One region of the Mesorhizobium sp. C089B genome, then DNA from elsewhere that is predicted to be linked to it. Evidence: predicted binding sites of a transcription regulator. Region 1 holds the regulator's gene; each other region holds the start of a gene.

Region 1 (4,517 bases):
GCGGAAACACACAATTCTCGTAGAGAAAACGCCGCGGCTTGACAGCCGCGGCGCCTCATTTCTTCAAGTCGTCGAGATCAGTTGCAAGCCGCGACGCTGCCGGCGGCGACGCCTGTGCAGACTTCGTCCTTCTTGATCCAGCCGGCGTCGATGACGACGTTGAGGTTGTCCTTGGTGATCGCGACGGGGGTCAGGAACAGCGACTTGACGGTGTTGCCGCCAGGCGTGGTGAAGTCCTTGGCGCCGGCAATGTCGCCGGTCTTCTTGCCATCGGCAAGCTGCGAGGCGATCTCGGCGGCGTTCTTGCCGAGTTCGCGCGCGTCTTTCCACACCGACACCGTCTGCGTGCCGAGCGCGATGCGGTTCAGGGCGGCATGGTCGCCGTCCTGGCCCGAGACCGGAACCGTTCCGGCAAGGCCCTGCGCCGTCAGCGCGGCGACAACGCCGCCGGCGGTGCCGTCATTGGCCGCAACCACGGCATCGACCTTGTTGTCATTGGCGGTCAGGAACTGTTCCATGTTCTTCTGGGCGTTGGCCGGCAGCCAGCCATCGGTATAGGCCTCGCCGACATTCTTGATCTTGCCCGAGTCGATGGCTTCCTTGAGCACTTCCATCGAGCCCGAGAACAGGAAATCGGCATTCGGATCCGAGCCCGAGCCCTTGATGAAGACATAGTTGCCTTCGGGCTTCGCCTTGAACACTTCGCGGGCCTGCATGCGGCCGACTTCCTTGTTGTCGAAGGTCAGGTAGAAGACGTCCTTGTTCTCGATCAGGCGATCATAGCCGACGACCGGAATGCCTTCATCCAGCGCCTTCTGCACCGCCGGGCCGATGGCCGAGGCGTCCTGCGCCAGGATGATCAGCGAGTTGGCGCCCTGCGAGATCAGGCTTTCGACGTCGGTCAGCTGCTTGCCGGGATTGGACTGCGCGTCGGCCGAAATGTACTTGTCGCCGGCGGCTTCGATCGCCGTTTTCATCGCCGCCTCGTCGGTCTTCCAGCGCTCTTCCTGGAAGTTCGACCACGACACGCCGATGACCTTGTCCTTCGCCTGCGCGACCGACATCAGCGCCAGCGACATGGCGACACCCGCCAGCATGGCGGCTGCAAATCTGTTCATTATAACCCTCCCTGCGCCGCCCACGGCGCGACAAAACCGGCCCGAAGGCCTGCACAAAGAGGCTCCATTTTTTCGAGCCTCGAAAAAATACTGGTTCAATGATAAGGCACTGTCAACATCGATTATGATGGATTCTGATGGCGTTGCCGAATTTTTTCGAGCTCCGCAATAAACAATGACAGGGCTGCCGGCGTCTGCCAATATTTGGCTGGTGCCGTCGAACGCCTTCACTATCATGAGGCGCGAGGAGGCCGGGAGGAAAACAAATGTCGGTTGGGATCCGCCACGACGATCTGCGCCGTCGCAACCGTGCGATGGTGATTTCGGCCGTGCGCCGGGCCGGCCAGCCGTCGCGGACCGAGATTGCGGCGACCACCGGCCTCAGCCATTCGACGATATCGGCAATCTCGTCTGATCTAATTCAAGAAGGCATCCTGATTGAAGGCAAGCCTGGCGAGACCGGCTCGCTGAAACGCGGCCGGCCGCAGGTCGGCCTTGGCCTCAACCCGGAAGCGGCGGCGGTCATGACCGTGGTGCTGTCGCTGAACTTCCTCTCCGTCACCGTCATCGACTATGCCGGCCAGGTGGTCGCGGAAGAACAGCGCCGGCTCGACACGCTGACCATGCCGCGCGACGAGCTGATCGGCGAATGCGTAGCAATCGTCGGGCGGCGTCTCGCGGACCCGGACCTCGATGTCCAGAGCATCGCCCGCATTGCCATGGGCATCCAGGGCATCACCGATTCGCAGGCGCGGGCCATGCTGTGGTCACCAATCACGCCACTGACCGACATTGCCTTCGCCGACATGTTGGAAGCGGAATTCGGCATTCCTGCCACCATGGAGAACGACTGCAATATGATGGCGGTGGCCCTGCAATGGCGCCAGCCCGAGCGCTACCGCGACAATTTCATCGCGATCCTCTTGTCGCACGGCATCGGCATGGGGCTGGTGCTGAAAGGCGAACTGTTCACCGGCACCCATTCCTCGGGCGGCGAGTTCGGCCACATGATCCACCGTCCGGGCGGCGCGCTCTGCCGCTGCGGGCGGCGCGGCTGCGTCGAGGCCTATGCCGGAAACTACGCCATCTGGCGCAGCGCCAAAATGATGAGCGAAGATGCCGAGCCGGTCGATATCGGCGACGCTGATATGCGCGCACTCGCCGCGCGCGCCCGCGAAACCGATGGCCCGGAGCGCGAAGCCTATCGCAAGGCCGGTGAGGCGCTCGGCTTCGGCCTCGGCAGCCTGTTTGCGCTGATCGACCCGGCGCCTGTCGCCATGGTTGGCGTCAGCGCCGCCGCCTTCGACCTGATCGAGCCGGCATTGCGCGAAGCGATCGCCCAGACCGCCGGCGGCCAGCACTCGAAATCGATCTCCTTCGACACCGAGCCCAACGAGCTGCCGCTGATCCGCGAAGGCTGTGCCATGCGCGCGCTCGGCTTCGTCGATCAGGAGATTTTCGCGCCGGGCATTCAGGCCAAATCCGGCAAGCATGTCGCCTGAATGGCCGGCAACGGCGCGACGCGCAGCATCCTAGTCTTCCCTGATCGCGTAGCCGGCGCCGCGAATGGTACGGATGACATCCGGCATGCGGCCGTTGTTGACCGCTTTGCGTAAGCGCCCGACATGGACGTCGACGGTTCGCTCGTCGATGTAGATCGTCTCGCCCCAGACATTGTCGAGCAGCTGGCTGCGCGAGAACACGCGGCCGGGATGGCGCATCATGAATTCGAGCAGCCGGAACTCGGTCGGTCCGAGCCTGATCTCGCTCTTCTTGCGGTAGACACGGTGCGACTCGCGGTCGAGCACGATGTCGCCGACCTTGAGCACGCTGGACAGCACTTCCGGCTTGGCCCGGCGCAGCAGCGCCTTCACGCGCGCCATGAACTCCGGCGTCGAGAATGGCTTGACCAGATAGTCGTCGGCACCGGTGGACAGGCCGCGCACGCGATCGCTTTCCTCACCGCGCGCGGTCAGCATGATGATCGGCAGCCGCTCGGTTTCGGGCCGCACTCTAAGCCGCCGGCAGAGCTCGATGCCGGAAACAGCGGGCACCATCCAGTCGAGCACTAGGAGATCGGGCACGTTTTCCTGCAGGCGGATCTCGGCCTCGTCGCCGCGTGTCACCACCTCTACGTGATAGCCTTCGGATTCGAGGTTGTAGCGGAGGAGCACGCCTAGTGGCTCCTCGTCCTCCACGACCATGATGCGTGGCGCGATCATAGGCAGTTCACCCTCATCAGGCCGGCGTGGCCATCGCCGTCTCGTCCTGCTTCGGACGATTGGCGGGCAATTGCTGGCCGGTCAGCACATAATACGCATTTTCGGCGATGTTGGTGACATGATCGCCGATGCGCTCAAGATTCTTGGCGCAGAACAAGAGATGCGTGCAGGCGGTGATGTTGCGAGGATCTTCCATCATGTAGGTCAAGAGCTCACGAAACACGGACGTGTATTTGACGTCGATGCGCTCGTCGTCATTCCTGAGTTTTGCAAGAGCTGCCGCATCGGTGGCGGCATATTCCTCGACGACGCCTTGCACCTGGATCAGCACCAGTTGCGCCATGGCATCGATGGAGTGCGAGAGGTCGCGCGGCGTGACGCTCAAGCCCACGGTGCCGACGCGTTTGGCGATGTTCTTGGCGAGGTCGCCGATGCGCTCGAGGTCGCCCGCCATGCGGATCGAGCCGACCACGGCGCGCAGATCGTTGGCCATCGGCTGGCGCTTGGCGATCAGCGTGATGGCGCGGTCGTCCAGTTCGCGCTGGCGCGCATCCATGATGGCGTCGTCGGACACGACACGCTGTGCCAGCGCATTGTCCGAATTGAGCAGCGCCCTGGTCGAGCCGCTGACCATCGAGCCGGCCAGATCGCCCATGTCGCGGATCAGCTTACTGATCTGCCCGAGCTCTTCATCGAAGGAGGCGACGGTATGTTCACCCATGGTCTTGGTCCTCGTGCCTGAAAATTCACCCGCCGGACGGCTCAGCCGAAGCGGCCGGTAATGTAGTCCTGGGTGCGCTTGTCGTCGGGGTTGGTGAACATCTTGTCGGTGGCGCCCTCCTCGACGAGATAGCCAAGATGGAACATCGCTGTACGCTGCGACACGCGCGCCGCCTGCTGCATCGAGTGGGTGACGATGACGATCGTGTAGTTCTGGCGCAGTTCGTCGATCAGCTCCTCGACACGGGCGGTGGCGATCGGATCGAGCGCCGAGCAGGGCTCGTCCATCAGGATCACCTCCGGCGACACGGCGATGGCGCGCGCGATGCACAGGCGCTGCTGCTGGCCGCCGGACAGGCCGGTGCCGGGCTCCTGCAGGCGGTCCTTGACCTCGTTCCAGATCGCAGCCTTCTTAAGGCTCTGCTCGACGATCTGGTCCATGTCGGACTTGCGCTTG
Region 2 (4,517 bases), 350 kb from region 1:
CCACCGAAGCGCCGGTCGAGCCGGGGCCGGTGAACGAGCAGGCCGAGAAGGATGCGTGAGTAGGGTAGGCAGTAGGGAATAGGGAATAGGGAATAGGGAATAGGGAATAGGGAATAGGGAATAGGGAATAGGCAGGCGTATCAATCGCGCGGCTTCGTGTTATTCATACTTTCCCTAATTCCCAATCCCTACTACCTCATGTCCCTGACACCCATCGACCTCCTCGACTATGCCGGCGTCGCCGTCTTTGCCGCGACCGGGGCGTTGGCGGCTTCGCGCAAGCAGCTCGACATTATCGGCTTCCTGTTTCTGGCCAGCGTCACCGGCATTGGCGGCGGCACGCTTCGCGACGTCATCCTCAACCTGCCCGTCTTTTGGGTCGCCAACTCCGGCTATGTGCTGGTTTGCGCGGCGGTTGCGGTGCTGGTCTTCTTCATCGCCCACCGCGTCGAATCCCGCTGGAAATGGCTGCTCTGGCTCGACGCCATCGGATTGGCGGCCTTTTCCGTAATGGGCGCGGCCAAGGGGCTGGCCATCACCGGCTCGCCGGTCGTCTCCGTTGTTATGGGCGTGTTGACCGCCACATTTGGCGGCATCCTGCGCGATCTGCTGGCCGGCGAGCCATCGGTGCTGCTCAGGCCCGAAATCTACGTCACCGCCGCACTCGCGGGCGCCGGCCTCTACACACTTGGCGATCTTGCCGGCCTGCCGCCGCTCGCCTCGGATATCGCCGGCTTCGTCGCGGCTTTCCTGGTGCGCGGCGGCGCGCTGAAATTCGGCTGGACCTTTCCGTCCTACAAGAGCCGCCCGGGACGGCGACCGGAGGATATTCCGTAGGGAGAGGGATTAGGGAATAGGGAATAGGGAATAGGGAATAGGGAATAGGGAATAGTCGGTAGTCAGCAATTCGCGGCAGCCTTCACTACTGCCTACTGCCTACTGCCTACTGCCTACTGCCTACTGCCTCACGCCGCAAAGCGCTGCGCTTCCCCGCCATAATAGTTGACGTAGCGGGCGCCGATTTCCTTGACCGGCATCACCACGAACACATCGACGGTGGAGAACTCACGGTCGATGACGCAGCCGTCGCCGATGCGGGCGCCGACGCGCAGATAGCCCTTGACCAACGGCGGCATGGCCGCAATCGCCGCCTTGGCGTTGACCGCCTCGATCGGCATAAGGTCCATCGAGCAATAGCGCCCGGAGACCGCCCGCACATCCCAGGCGGAGTTGGTCCGGCAGTGATGGGCAAGGTAGGTGAGCGCCTCGGCATGCGCAGCCGGCACCGTGCCAGGGAACGAGGCACAACCGGTCATCACGCCGATCTCATAGTGGTTGATGTAGGCCCAGATGCCTTGCCACAGCGCCTCGATGGTGCGCTTCGAGCGGTATTCCGGCAGCACGCAGGAGCGGCCGAGCTCAAGGAAGCGCTGGCCGGGATGGCGGGCGATCAGCTTGGTCAGTTCGAACTCGCCTTCGGAATAGAAGCCGCCGGCGGTCGCCGCAATCTCTTGCCGCAGCAGGCGGTAAGTGCCGACGATGCGGCGATGCTCGGGGCCGGAGATCGAAGTGTCCAGCACGAGGAGATGGTCGCACAGCGGGTCGAAGCGGTCGGCGTCGCGCCGGTCCTGCGCCTGGAACAGGTCCTTCCTGGCGCCAAGCTCGTCATAAAACACCCGGTAGCGCACTTCCTGCGCGGCGGCGATCTCGGCCTCATTGCGGGCAAGCCGCACTTCGAGATTGCCGATACGGCCCAGCGGTGCGCCTGTTGCGACGGCATCGGCGTTCCGCGCGGCGAGCAAAGCGCCGCCTGCGCTGGGCCGAGTGTCACATTCCGGCATAACTGTATGCACGAGTGATTCTCCTTCGAGCCATCCCTCTTGGCACGGGGATACGGTGTAGGTGCAACAGGATTGTGACAGTACCGTGATACGGCGCGACGGGCAATACTTCGTCGGCTGGCGAAAACCCTCATTCGGCTACCTACGTGACGCGAGGATTGCGCCAGCGTCACCTTGAAGCGCGTCGCGCTGGGACGATTCACGCGACGCGCTTCAAGTCTTTGTTTTGTGCATGTCGTCTTCTCAAAACCGGGGCCATTTTCGAGCGACATGAATTCAGGCGGCCACCTGGCCCTCGACGGCATGGACCAGCGCGTCGGGATCGAGCGGCTTGGTGACAAAGCCGCTGGCGCCATGGGCGAGCACGGTGTGGCGGGTCTTTTCCTGGCTGTCGGCCGAAAGCACCATGATCGGAACCGGCGGCACAGCCATTTCCTCCTCGTGGCGGCGGATGGCGGCGATCGCGTCCAGCCCGTCCATGACCGGCATGTGCAGATCCATCAGCACCACATCGAAGCGGTTTTTCAGCCCGGCTTCGGTCACCGCCTCGACCGCGGCCTTGCCATTGCCGACCACTTTCACGCGATGTCCCGCCTTCAAAAGCGTGGCGCGGGCAAGCATGGCGTTGATGTCGTTGTCTTCGGCGATCAGCACCGACAAACCTTGCTGGCGCCCGCCATGGGCACGAAGCGAGGACGCGCCGGTCTTTTCCGGCTTGGGCGGCGGCAAGGCAGGGGCATGACTGGTCAGCAGCACGCGCAGCAGGGTTTCGCCGCGCACCGGCCTCGCCAAGAAGGTGGCGTAGCCGCTGGTGCGGAATTCGCCAAGCATGCCGCGGTCGGTCGGCGCGATCAGCGTGATCGCCTCGCAATCGGCAAAGCCACTCTGGCGCAGGCGCTTGAGCAGTCTGCCGTCGCCGTCCTCCAGGGCCGCGTCGATCAACAGCACATCGCAATGTTCGGCGAAGGGCGTCGCCTGGGAAGCGGTTGCGGCGACGTCGACGGCGCCGCCATGGGCGCGGATGGTGCGGGCGATGGCGTCCGCCTCGACGGCGTTCTTCGACACGATCACGGCGCGCCGGCCGGCCAGGATGTTCTGCCGGTTCTGCGGTGCTTCGGTTGCTCCTGCGGCCGGGATCTCGAAGACGAATTCCGATCCCTCGCCAAGCCGGCTCGACACCGAAATGGCACCGCCCATGGCGGCGACCAGGCGCCTCGATATGGCCAGACCGAGGCCGGCGCCGCCATGGGTGCGGGTCGAGGTGCCGTCGGACTGTTCGAACTCCTCGAAGATGCGCTCCATATCCTCTTCGCGCAGGCCAGGGCCGGTGTCGGCGACGGTGAAGCAGATGCGGTCGCTGGTCTCGGTGCGGGCCCGTGCAACCGAAACCAGCACGCCGCCGGTGTCGGTGAACTTGATCGCATTGCCGATCAGGTTGAGCAGCACCTGCCTGACTCTTCCCGGATCGGCCATGATCATCTGTGGCACGTCGGGCTCGACATGACAGCCGAGGCCGATGTTCTTGGCGAACGCTTTCGCCGCCATCAGTTCGATGATGTTGTCGGCAATTTCACGCAACGATGTCGGCTGCGGTTCCGGGTCGAAGCGGCCGGCCTCGATCTTGGAATAGTCGAGCAGGTCTTCGATGAGCGCCAAAAGCGCGCTGGCCGAGGTCGAGACGGCGCCGACATAGGTGCGCTGCTCGGGCGACAGATTGGTGTCGGCCAGTAGCTTGGCCATGCCCATGATGCCGTTCATCGGCGTGCGGATCTCATGGCTGACGGTGGCGAGGAAGCGCGACTTGGCCTGGCTGGCATATTCGGCGCGCTCGCGCGCGGTGATCAACGAGGATTCGGCGCGCTTGCGGGCGGTGATGTCACGGGCAATCGCCCGGTGCGAGACGGCGCCGCTATCCTTGTCGCGCACCGACAGTTCGATCCACGAGAACCAGCGCGGACCGTTCGGCGTGCGGATGGAGACGTCGGTGGAACTCAGGCATTCGTGATCCGAAAAGGCGGCGTCGGGAACGATACCGACATCGATGCCGAGGTCGGCCAGAGTCCTGCCGGCAAGGTCGCGCTGATCGGTTCCGACGAGGCCGGCGAAAACCATGTTGGCATAGACGATGTGGCCGTCGCGGTCGCGGTGGACGACGAGATCGCCGAGCGCATCGATCAGCCCGCGAAAACGCTCCTCGCTCTCCTGCATCTCCCACATGCGGTCGGCCAGCGTCTCGATCTCGGCGCGGCTGCGCGCGGCGGTTTCGTCGAGCAAGGCCGTCGCGCGGTGGACGGTGCGGCGGTTGCGCAGGTGCATGGCGACGCCGGCAACGCCTGTAGCCAGCAGGCCGAACGTGATGAAGATCGGCGCGCCGGTGAGGTGGGAGAGGCCCGCCAGCACGACACTGGCGACCACCGTCAGGAACGGCAGGCCCTCGGACGTGGGGCGCGGCAAATCCGGCGCCAGCGGCGGCGCGGCAACATGCTGCCGCTTGGGCGTCGCCGGGTTCGGCCCGTCGATGCTTTCGGCGCGGCTCTTCTCTTTCCTGGCGGACTCCGCGATCATGCGGAACTCCTTGCCAGATAGAGATTATGGAAAAGCGCGGCGGATCGTTCGAATTTTAGCGGTCATGCATTTTTGGCGGTTTTCCGCATCGCCTGATCTTTTCCGAAACCT
Region 3 (4,517 bases), 880 kb from region 1:
CGTGATCCTCGCTTGCGGCGTCGCTCGGCCTGGTGATGACCCGGCGGACGAACTCCAGCCTCGTCTCGTCGGCAAACAAGGTGCGGGCATAACCGATTACCGTATCCTTGCCGGCGCCACTCGGGCCGACGACGGCGACGAAGACGCCGTTGCGGACCGGAAAGGCCTCGCTGGTCAGTTCGCGCTCGATCGACGCCGAGACCATCAGGCGACCCGCCGCCCTTGGCGCCAGACGGTGCGCACGACCGGCACATGGTCGTCGACGCGCACCCGCACGAGGTCGGCGCGGCGGCCCTGTTCGATGACGCCGCGGTCGTTGAGGCCGATGGCCTCGGCCGGGTTCTTCGACACCATCGCGACCGCCTGCGGCAAGGAGATGCCCTCGACGACGTCGCCGAGGAAGAAGGCCGACTGGATCAGGCTGAAAGGGATATAGTCGGACGACAATATGTCGAGCAGGCCGTGGCCGGCCAGCGTGCGGGCCGAGACATTGCCCGAATGCGAGGAGCCGCGCATGACGTTGGGCGCGCCCATCAGTACGCCGAGCCCGGCATCCTTCGAGGCCTTGGCGGCTTCCAGCGTGGTCGGGAATTCCGCGACGCGCACGCCCTGCTCGATCGCTTCGTCGACATGGCCCGATGTGGCGTCGTCATGGCTCGCCAGCACAATGCCCCGCTCGTTGCAGGCGGCTGATATCGCCACCCGGTTCGGTCCCGAATTCTTCGCTGATTCCGACATCCGCTTTTCGCAGAACAATTGGAAGTCGCGATCGGTCAGCTTCAGCTTGCGCTGGTAGTAATAGGCGTAGGTCTCGAGATTGACGAACTGGCGCTGTCCCGGCGCATGGTCCATCAGCGAGGCCAGTTTGACCCGCTCGTCGCCATCGAAATTGGCGAAAGCCCGCAAGCAATCCGGCGCCGAGACCTCACAGCGCAGGTGCAGGAAATGGTCGGCCCGCAACCGGTCTTTCGCGACGCTGTCCTCGATCGCGTCGGCCAGCTTGCGGATGTCATCGGAGGAAAGGTCGGCGTCCTCGTCCATGCCGACGCGCAGCGCGTCGAGCACGGTGGTGATCCCGGCGGTCGCTACCTGCGCGTCATGGGCGAGCACGGCGGCGATCGGGTTCCAACGCACCTTCGGGCGCGGCGCATAATGGCCTTCGAGATGGTCGGTGTGGAGCTCGACCAGGCCGGGAATGATGTAGTCGCCGCCCATGTCCTCGCCAGCCATGTTCCCGCCGATTTGGCCGGTGCCGGCGTCGATGCCGGAGATAAAACCGTCGCGCAGCGCGAGCGACCCTTCGACGATCTCGTCGGCAAGCACGATGCGGGCGTTGTGGAGAACAGTTTCGGCGGTCATTCAGGCAGTCCTTGCTTACTCGGACGAATTGCGGTCAGGCGGTTTTTCGGGCAGCGCGGCGGCCGAGCGCATGATGCGAAAGCACGATGAACGGAGCGCCCGGTTCGGTTTCGACGAACAGCGTCAGCGCATCCACCAGCACCGGCTGCTGCAGCACATCGGCGAACAGGCTGTCAATTGCCGCGCGCAGACGTTGGCTTTCCTGCGGCCCGGCCCGGCCGGACAGTGTCATGTGGAAGCGAAAGGTCTCAAACACATAGGGATAGCCCCACTGGCAGAGATTGCGGAACTCGGCCGGCTTCAGCGAATCCGGGCTGCGCCGCTCGATCTCGGCCTCGGTGAGCGGCGCGCGAAAACGGTCGAAGCTAAGCACGACATCATCGGCGAAACGGTTGAGCGGCGGCAGCGGGCCTTCCGGCAGCAAAGCGAAGAAACCATCGATCTGGCTGACGACCAGGCGCGGGATGGTGACCGTCGGCGTTGCTTCGGCAAAGGCGTCCAGCGCCGCGCGCAACGAGCTTTCGGTTTCGTTGGCGGCCAACCGGAAGGGCGCTTTCAGCGTCGCATGAAAACCGTAGCGCCGCGCCGATGCGGTGTGAAAGGCGACTTCGGCCGCCGACAGCTCGCCCACCGCCTCGACCGGCCTGGTGGCGGCGCCAAAAGGGTCGCGGCCCAGCCAGTTGGCGGCGATCCGCGCCAACGGCTCGTCCTGCCTCGGGGTGAAATAGATGGCGTAGCGCATCGAAAAAAATCCTCGTCAGCCCGCTGCCATAAGTGATTTCCATGACGGATTGACGAAGCTTATGCGGGTTTTCGAAGGCAAATCGACCCCATGGATCGTTAGCCGACGATTTTTTCCTGCTGGACCAATAACTTCACCTGAAAGACAGAGGCGGTCAGGCCTTCATCAGCCACTCGTGCTCGGGCGCGTTGTGGAACTTCCATGTCCGCGTCGGCCCGGCCATGACGTTGAGGTAATAGAGGTCGTAGCCGTGGCAGGCGGCGCAGGGGTGATAGCCCTTGGGCACCAACACGACGTCGCCGTCCTCGATCGCCATGGCTTCGTCCAGCTCGCGGGCGCCGGTGTTGTCGGCGTCGGTGTAGACGCGCTGGAAGGCAAAGCCCTGCGGCGGGTTGAGGCGGTGGTAGTAGGTTTCCTCGAGATAGGATTCGGCCGGCAGATTGTCCTGGTCGTGCTTGTGCGGCGGGTAGCTCGATGTGTGGCCGCCGGGCGTGATGACCTCGACCACCAGCAGCGAGTCGGCGGGCTTGCCCTCGGGCAATATGTTGGTGACGTAGCGCGTGTTGGTGCCTTTGCCCCGAGTCTCCTGGCCGAGGTCGTCGGGTGCGGTGACGCGAACGGGCAAGCCGCCGCCCAGGCCCGGCGCCGAGCAGACCGCGAGTTCGAGATCAGTGTCGGCGCTGACCGACCAGTCCGAACCCTCCGGAATATAGACCGACCACGGCTTGCCCTCGAAGGGCGACATGCGCTCGCCGAGCAGGCCGAGTTCCTGGCCGCCGGCCTTTGCCGTGCCCTTGCCGGTGACGAACACCAGGCAGACTTCGCGATCCTGCGTCTTGCCGGATGCGGTCTCGCCCGGCTTCAGCCGGTGCAGGTCGAAGCCGACATAGGTCCATCCGGCGCTTTTGGGCGTGACATGGGCGACGCGGCCATGGCCCTTGTCGGCTTTGACGAGCAGTTTCGACATGTTTTGTCTCCTATCGCAAGTCTTCGAGGTCGGCCTCTCAACTTCGTCATCCTAGGGCGAAGCAGGAACGAAGCTCCGTCGCGAAGACCCTAGGATGACGAAGCGAGGGACGTTCCGGCAATCACCGACGTAGGCGATACGCCAGGTGTCGAGTGTCCGACCCGCAAGCCCTTCCGAGCCGCGGCCGCTTCATTCCTTCGGTTCGGCGTCCGCCTTCGCTTCGCCGGTCTGCGGTCGATCAGGCGCAGCCTTGCTCTCCTCCACCGGCTTGTAAAGATAGAAGAACTGCCAGACGGCGTAGGCGGCAAAGCCGAGCGCAATGATGCCCCAGAATGGGGTGCCGGAGGCGAATTCTATTCCGGCCCAGATCACGCAGACGGCGACGACGGCAACGCGCCGCCACAGCGGCCGGAAGAACGGGTGCTCGTAATCCTTCATCGGATCGCCTCAGGCATTGGGAAAACCCTGCGTTTCCACCGTGTAGCCGGCCGCCGTCATCACCCGCATCAATTCCTTGTGGCCGACCTGCGCCATCTTGAGCGGCGGGTTCTTCTTCGGGTCCTGCTCGGCCTCGACGACGAACCAGCCTTCATAGCCATGGTCGGCGAAGCGCTGCACGATGGCGCCGAAATCGAGCGAACCGTCGCCAGGCACCGTGAAGGCACCGAGCGCCACGGCGTCGAGAAAGGACTGCTTTGTGCGGTCGAGCCCGTCGATCACGCCCATGCGCACATCCTTCACATGGACATGGCTGATCCGCTTGTGGTGGTTGTCGATGGCGCGCAGCACGTCGCCGCCGGCAAAGGCGAGATGCCCTGCATCGAGCAGCAACGGAATGCCTTCGCCGGAATGGCGCATGAAGGCATCGAGCTCCGGCTCGGTCTCGACCACCGCCGCCATGTGATGGTGATAGGACAGCGGCATGCCTTGCTCGGCGCACCATTCGCCGAATTCGGTGAGGCGCCTGGCATAGGCCCTCATCTCGTCGTTGGACAATTTCGGCTTCGTGGCGAGAGGCCTGGAGCGATCACCCTGGATCGAGCGGCCGACCTCGCCATAGACGATGCAAGGCGCATTCACCGCCTTGAACAGGTCGATCATCGGCTGGATGCGATCCTTGTTCTTGCCCATGTCCTCATCGACCAGCGTGCCGGAGAACCAGCCGCCGCACAGCGTCACGTCGGCCTTTTTCAGGATAGGCAGCATGATTTCGGGGTCATTGGGAAAGCGGCGGCCCATTTCCATGCCGGTGAAGCCGGCCGAGCGCGACTGGCGCAGGCACTCTTCCAGCGAGACGTCGTCGCTGAGTTCGGCAAGATCATCGTTCCACCACGCAATGGGGGACATGCCCAGTTTGGCTTTCAAGTTTTAGCTCCGGTTTCTTGTTCACCCTCCCCCTTGTGGGGAGGGTCGCTGCGAAGCAGCGAGGTGGGGTGCGGCGCCAGACCC
Region 4 (4,517 bases), 1.6 Mb from region 1:
GCCATCCTCCAGCGGATTGCCGAACACGCCGATCGACGACACGGCGACATCGGCATCGCCGATCGCCTCGCCAATCTCACCGGCGAGCCGCCGCAAATCCTTGCCGCCCAGCGTCTGCCAGAAGAAGGGCTGGATGCTCTCGAAACCGAGCGGCAGAATCTCTTTGATGTAGGCGGCGGGGTCTTCGAGATTGGCCCGCACCATGGTGCCGATCCGGATGTCGAGAAGCGGGTTTGGCATCATGATGCTTCCTGTGTGATTGCGACGCGCCGTCCGGTCTCGGCGCTTTCGATGGCGCCGAAAACCATGGCCAGGCTTTTGATGTTGTCGCTGCCACGGGTTTCCGGCTCGCTACCGGTCTCGATGGCGTGGATGAAATCCTTGATGACGCCGAGATGACCGCCGATGCGGTCGGCGGGATCGAGCGGCGGCACGATGATGGGCTGGGTCAGGTCGAAAAGGCCGTCGCGGACCGACAACACAACTTCGGCCTTCAGCCCGTCCTCGCCGTCCCAGACCAGGCTGCCGTGCTCGGCGACGATGCGCCATGTGCTCTCCCAACTGGTGCGGAAGCCCGCCGCGCACCAAGAGCCTGCATAGGTGAACCGCTTGCCGCCACCGAGATCGAAGATAGCGCTGGCCGAGGAACCCTGCCGGTACCAGGAATTGGCCGGCTCCCATTCCTGGCAAAAAACACCGGCGGGATCGCCTGCGACCATGTAGCGGGCGGCATCGAATGTGTGGATCGCCATGTCGAGCAAGAGCACATGCGCCATCTCCTCGCGAAAGCCGCCGAAATGCGGCGCGACGAAGAAGTCGGCATGGATGCTGGTTGGCTTGCCGATGGCGCCGGAGTCGAGAAAGCGCCTTATGCGCCGGACATTGGCGACGTAGCGGCGGTTCTGCACCACGGCATGAACGCGCCCTGCCTGGCGCGCCGCGTCGACAATGGCGCGGGCATTTTCCGGAGTATCGGCGAGCGGCTTTTCGGTGAGCAGATGGCAATGATGGGCAAAGGCGGAAAAGGCGACGTCGCGGCGGGCGGCGGGAACCACGACATCGAACACCGCTTGCGGTTTGGTCTGGTCGAGAACCTGATCGAGGCTGGTGCCGATGACGACGCTATCGAGCCCGTATTCGCGTGCCCTCGCCCGCGCCCGTTCGGCGTCGAGATCGACAAGGCCGACAATGGCGAGCCCGTCGATCTGCCTCGCGGCATCGAGCCAGGCCTTGCTCATCGCACCACAGCCGACGAGGACGGCATTCATCATCCGGCATTCCTCCCGTCCGGTCCCTCCAGACCGAATGTCACGGCATTTGCGGCATCACCGTAAACGTTTTTCCGTAAACGTTTACGAGAACACACCCGATGGCGTAGAATGTCAATCGGCTGCCAGCGAAAATCATCCCGAAGCCTTGGCCTGGGCGGCAGCCGGTGCTAGCCAAGACAGGGGGAGAACTGTCCTTGGCGTCCAGCATCCATGACCTTGCGCGTCACCTGAACATTTCGATCGGCACCGTGTCGCGGGCGCTGAACGGCCGCGCCGACGTCAACGCCGACACCCGCCAGCGCGTGCTCGCCGCCGCCAAGCAATTGAACTATTCGCCCAACCAGTCCGGCCGCAGTCTGCGGCAAGGCACCACCCATTCGATCGCCTTCATGCTGCAGCCGCATCCGGGCGACCAGCAATATGGCGAACCCTTCTTCATCCCGTTCCTGATCGGTCTGCAGGGCCGACTGGCCGAGGATGACCTGGATCTGATGGTCGTCATGGGCGAGCCCGGCCAATATCAGCAGGAGAGGCTGCGCCGCGTGGTTGAGACGCGCCGAGCCGACGCGGTCGTGTTGGCCAATACACGGCGGGAAGACGATCGGATCGACTATCTCAGCAAGGCTGGCTTTCCCTTCGCCACGCTTGGCCGAAGTCAATCCGGCGACGACACCTATCCTTCGCTCGATATCGATTTCGAGAGGGCGGGTGATGAAGCCGTCGACCGGCTGGTCGCGCGCGGCCACCGCCGCATTGCCGCCATCCGCCCTTCGCTGGATCTCAACTTCGGCTACCTGTTCCTCGACGGCTACCGCAAGGCGCTGGGGCGGCATGGCATCGAAGTCGACCCCGGCCTGATCGCCGACGGCTTCATCAACGAGGCCGGAGGCTACCAGGTGACGCCGCGCGTGATGCTCTCCAAGGACCGGCCCACAGCCATCATCTTCAACAATGACGCAATGGCGCTCGGCGGCTGCAAGGCACTGGCCGAGATGGGCATCAGGCCCGGCCACGACATCGCGGTGATCGTCATCGTCGACACGCCGCTCTGCCGTTATTTCTCGCCGGCGCTGACCGCCTTCCGTCCGTCGCTGGAGCCGATGGGCCGGCGGCTGGCCGAAATGTTGCTGGCCTCGCTTCCCGCCTTTGCCGGCCCGGAAGGTCCGCGCATCATCCGCGAAGTCTGGCCGCTGGAGCTGATCGCGCGCGACAGCGATTGATAGTGCGTCTCTCCCTTCTCCCACAAGGGAGAAGGAAGAGGCCCGCTCTGTCACGCAGGTATCATGTTCGCGTCCTAGACCGCTTTGCGAGAGGGCGACATCGTCGATGCGATGCGGTGGCCCCTTTGCGCCGCTCAAGGCTTGTCACAAAGAGGATCTCCATGAAAATCTCGCACCGAACCGTGTCGCTCGGCGCCGCGCTGGCGCTGTTTACCGCCCTGACCCCTGCCCTTGCCGACAGCACAGCCACCGTTGGTGGCTTCGTCAACAAGGGCCTGGTCGGCGTCGGCCGCATCCCGGCCGATCAGAAGGACAAGTTCGGCGAGACCTTCGGCTCCGGCTCCGGCATGTCCATCGACGCCGCAAGCTGGACCCGTGGCGCGGACGGCTACAAGGGCTCGCTCTGGTTGCTGCCGGACCGTGGCTACAATGTCGTCGGCACCACCGATTACCGGCCGCGCCTCAACACTATTCGCATCGAGTTCACGCCGGTAGCACTAGGCGCCACGCCCACCTCCGGCCAGGAACAGACAGGCGTCAAGGCGACGCTAGCCGATTCGCTGCTGCTCACCGACGACAAGGGCGCAGACGCCACCGGCCTCGATCCGCTCAACGGCGTGCGCGCGGCGAGCGGCGACCTGCCGATCCTGCCCGAGGCCAACGGCAAGCTGGCGCTCGACAACGAGGCGATCGCGCGGCTGCCCGACGGCACCATGTTCATCTCTGACGAATACGGCCCCAACATCTACCGCTTCTCGGCCGACGGCCATCTGTTGTCGGCAACGCAGCCGCCGGCCGCTTTGGTGCCGATGCGCAAGGGCGGGCCGAACTTCGCCTCCGACAATCCAGGCCCCGGTGCAGCCGAACCCGATCCGAAGGATCCCGAAACCGGCCGCCAGAACAACCAGGGCCTCGAAGGCATGGCGCTGACGCCGGACGGCAAGTCGCTGATCGCTGTGCTGCAGTCGGCGCCCCGCCAGGATGGCGGCGATTCGCCCGCGACGCGCCAGAACACCCGCGCCCTGGTCTACAACGCCTCCGACCCGGCCCATCTCAAGCTGGTGCATGAATATGTCGTGCCGCTGCCGGTGTTCAAGGTCACCAAGGACAAGACCAAGGTCGCCGCGCAGAGCGAGATCATGGCGCTGTCCGACAAGACCTTCCTGATGCTGGCGCGCGACAGCGGAAACGGCCAGGGGGTGAAGGGCGATACTTCGCTGCTGCGCCAGATTTTCGTCGTCGACGTCTCTGGCGCCACCGACATTGCCGGCGGCGCCTTCGATGCCGCCGACAAGCCGCTGGCGCCCAAGGGCGTGCTCGACCCCTCGGTGACGCCGGCCAAGCTGACGCCGTTCATCGACATCAACGACAACAAGGAACTCGGCCGTTTCGGCCTGCATGACGGCAAGCCCAACGACAAGAACAATCTGTCGGAGAAGTGGGAAGCAATGTCGGTGGTCAGCGTGCTCGATCCGGCGCTGCCCGACGACTATTTCCTGTTCGTCGGCAACGATAACGACTTTCTCACCGAGGACGGTTTTCAGGTCGGCGCGCCCTACAAGGCCGAAGACGGCGCCGATGTCGATACCATGTTCCTGGTCTATCAGGTCACGCTTCCGGGCCTCGCCAAGAAGTAGCCGTATACGGAGAGGCGGACGCGCTCGGCGCGTCCGCCTCTAACCGTTTGTCGGCGATCAGCGATGCCGTGAAGGCACCTATTTCAAAATCTCCGCATCCCTTGGCACGCCGGCATCGATCGGCTCGGCGGTCCGGCTCGACACAGCCATGATCTTGCCCGCGGCCGACAGGTTCGGGCGCACATAGACCTGGGCTACGCCGTTGACCCGGCTGTAGAGGTCGATGATGTCCTGGTTCATGAAGCGCACGCAGCCCGACGACGCATTCTTGCCGATGGAATCCCATTCCGGCGTGCCGTGCAGCCGGTACATCGTGTCCTTGCCGTCGCGGAACAGATAGAGCGCGCGCGCGCCGAGCGGGCTCTGCGGTCCCGGCGGCATGCCGTCCT

The links. The regulator PhoB, encoded in region 1, activates phosphate uptake and scavenging genes when phosphate is short. The targets are predictions, from matches to a motif close to TGTCATNNANCTGTCAT.
Region 2: a site for PhoB is predicted at 1,905-1,921, ahead of olsB (l-ornithine N(alpha)-acyltransferase). Genes of this name have one in related genera too.
Region 3: a site for PhoB is predicted at 2,143-2,159, ahead of NLY44_RS23835 (DUF1045 domain-containing protein). Genes of this name have one in related genera too.
Region 4: a site for PhoB is predicted at 2,540-2,556, ahead of NLY44_RS11990 (esterase-like activity of phytase family protein). Genes of this name have one in related genera too.

What each region holds. Positions count from the first base shown of each region.
Region 1 is NZ_CP100469.1:3,930,776-3,935,292, forward strand. It holds gene xylF (D-xylose ABC transporter substrate-binding protein) at 78-1,118, opposite strand; gene NLY44_RS19445 (ROK family protein) at 1,385-2,620, shown strand; gene phoB (phosphate regulon transcriptional regulator PhoB) at 2,651-3,340, opposite strand; gene phoU (phosphate signaling complex protein PhoU) at 3,357-4,061, opposite strand; gene pstB (phosphate ABC transporter ATP-binding protein PstB) at 4,103-4,517, opposite strand, start outside.
Region 2 is NZ_CP100469.1:3,580,914-3,585,430, reverse strand. It holds gene grpE (nucleotide exchange factor GrpE) at 1-59, shown strand, start outside; gene NLY44_RS17785 (trimeric intracellular cation channel family protein) at 205-837, shown strand; gene olsB (l-ornithine N(alpha)-acyltransferase) at 966-1,841, opposite strand; gene NLY44_RS17775 (response regulator) at 2,118-4,406, opposite strand.
Region 3 is NZ_CP100469.1:4,806,107-4,810,623, reverse strand. It holds gene phnN (phosphonate metabolism protein/1,5-bisphosphokinase (PRPP-forming) PhnN) at 1-208, opposite strand, end outside; gene NLY44_RS23840 (alpha-D-ribose 1-methylphosphonate 5-triphosphate diphosphatase) at 205-1,359, opposite strand; gene NLY44_RS23835 (DUF1045 domain-containing protein) at 1,394-2,101, opposite strand; gene iolB (5-deoxy-glucuronate isomerase) at 2,256-3,068, opposite strand; gene NLY44_RS23825 (hypothetical protein) at 3,258-3,506, opposite strand; gene iolE (myo-inosose-2 dehydratase) at 3,516-4,433, opposite strand.
Region 4 is NZ_CP100469.1:2,365,614-2,370,130, forward strand. It holds gene NLY44_RS11975 (sugar phosphate isomerase/epimerase family protein) at 1-243, opposite strand, end outside; gene NLY44_RS11980 (Gfo/Idh/MocA family protein) at 240-1,271, opposite strand; gene NLY44_RS11985 (LacI family DNA-binding transcriptional regulator) at 1,466-2,491, shown strand; gene NLY44_RS11990 (esterase-like activity of phytase family protein) at 2,653-4,128, shown strand; gene NLY44_RS11995 (L,D-transpeptidase) at 4,207-4,517, opposite strand, start outside.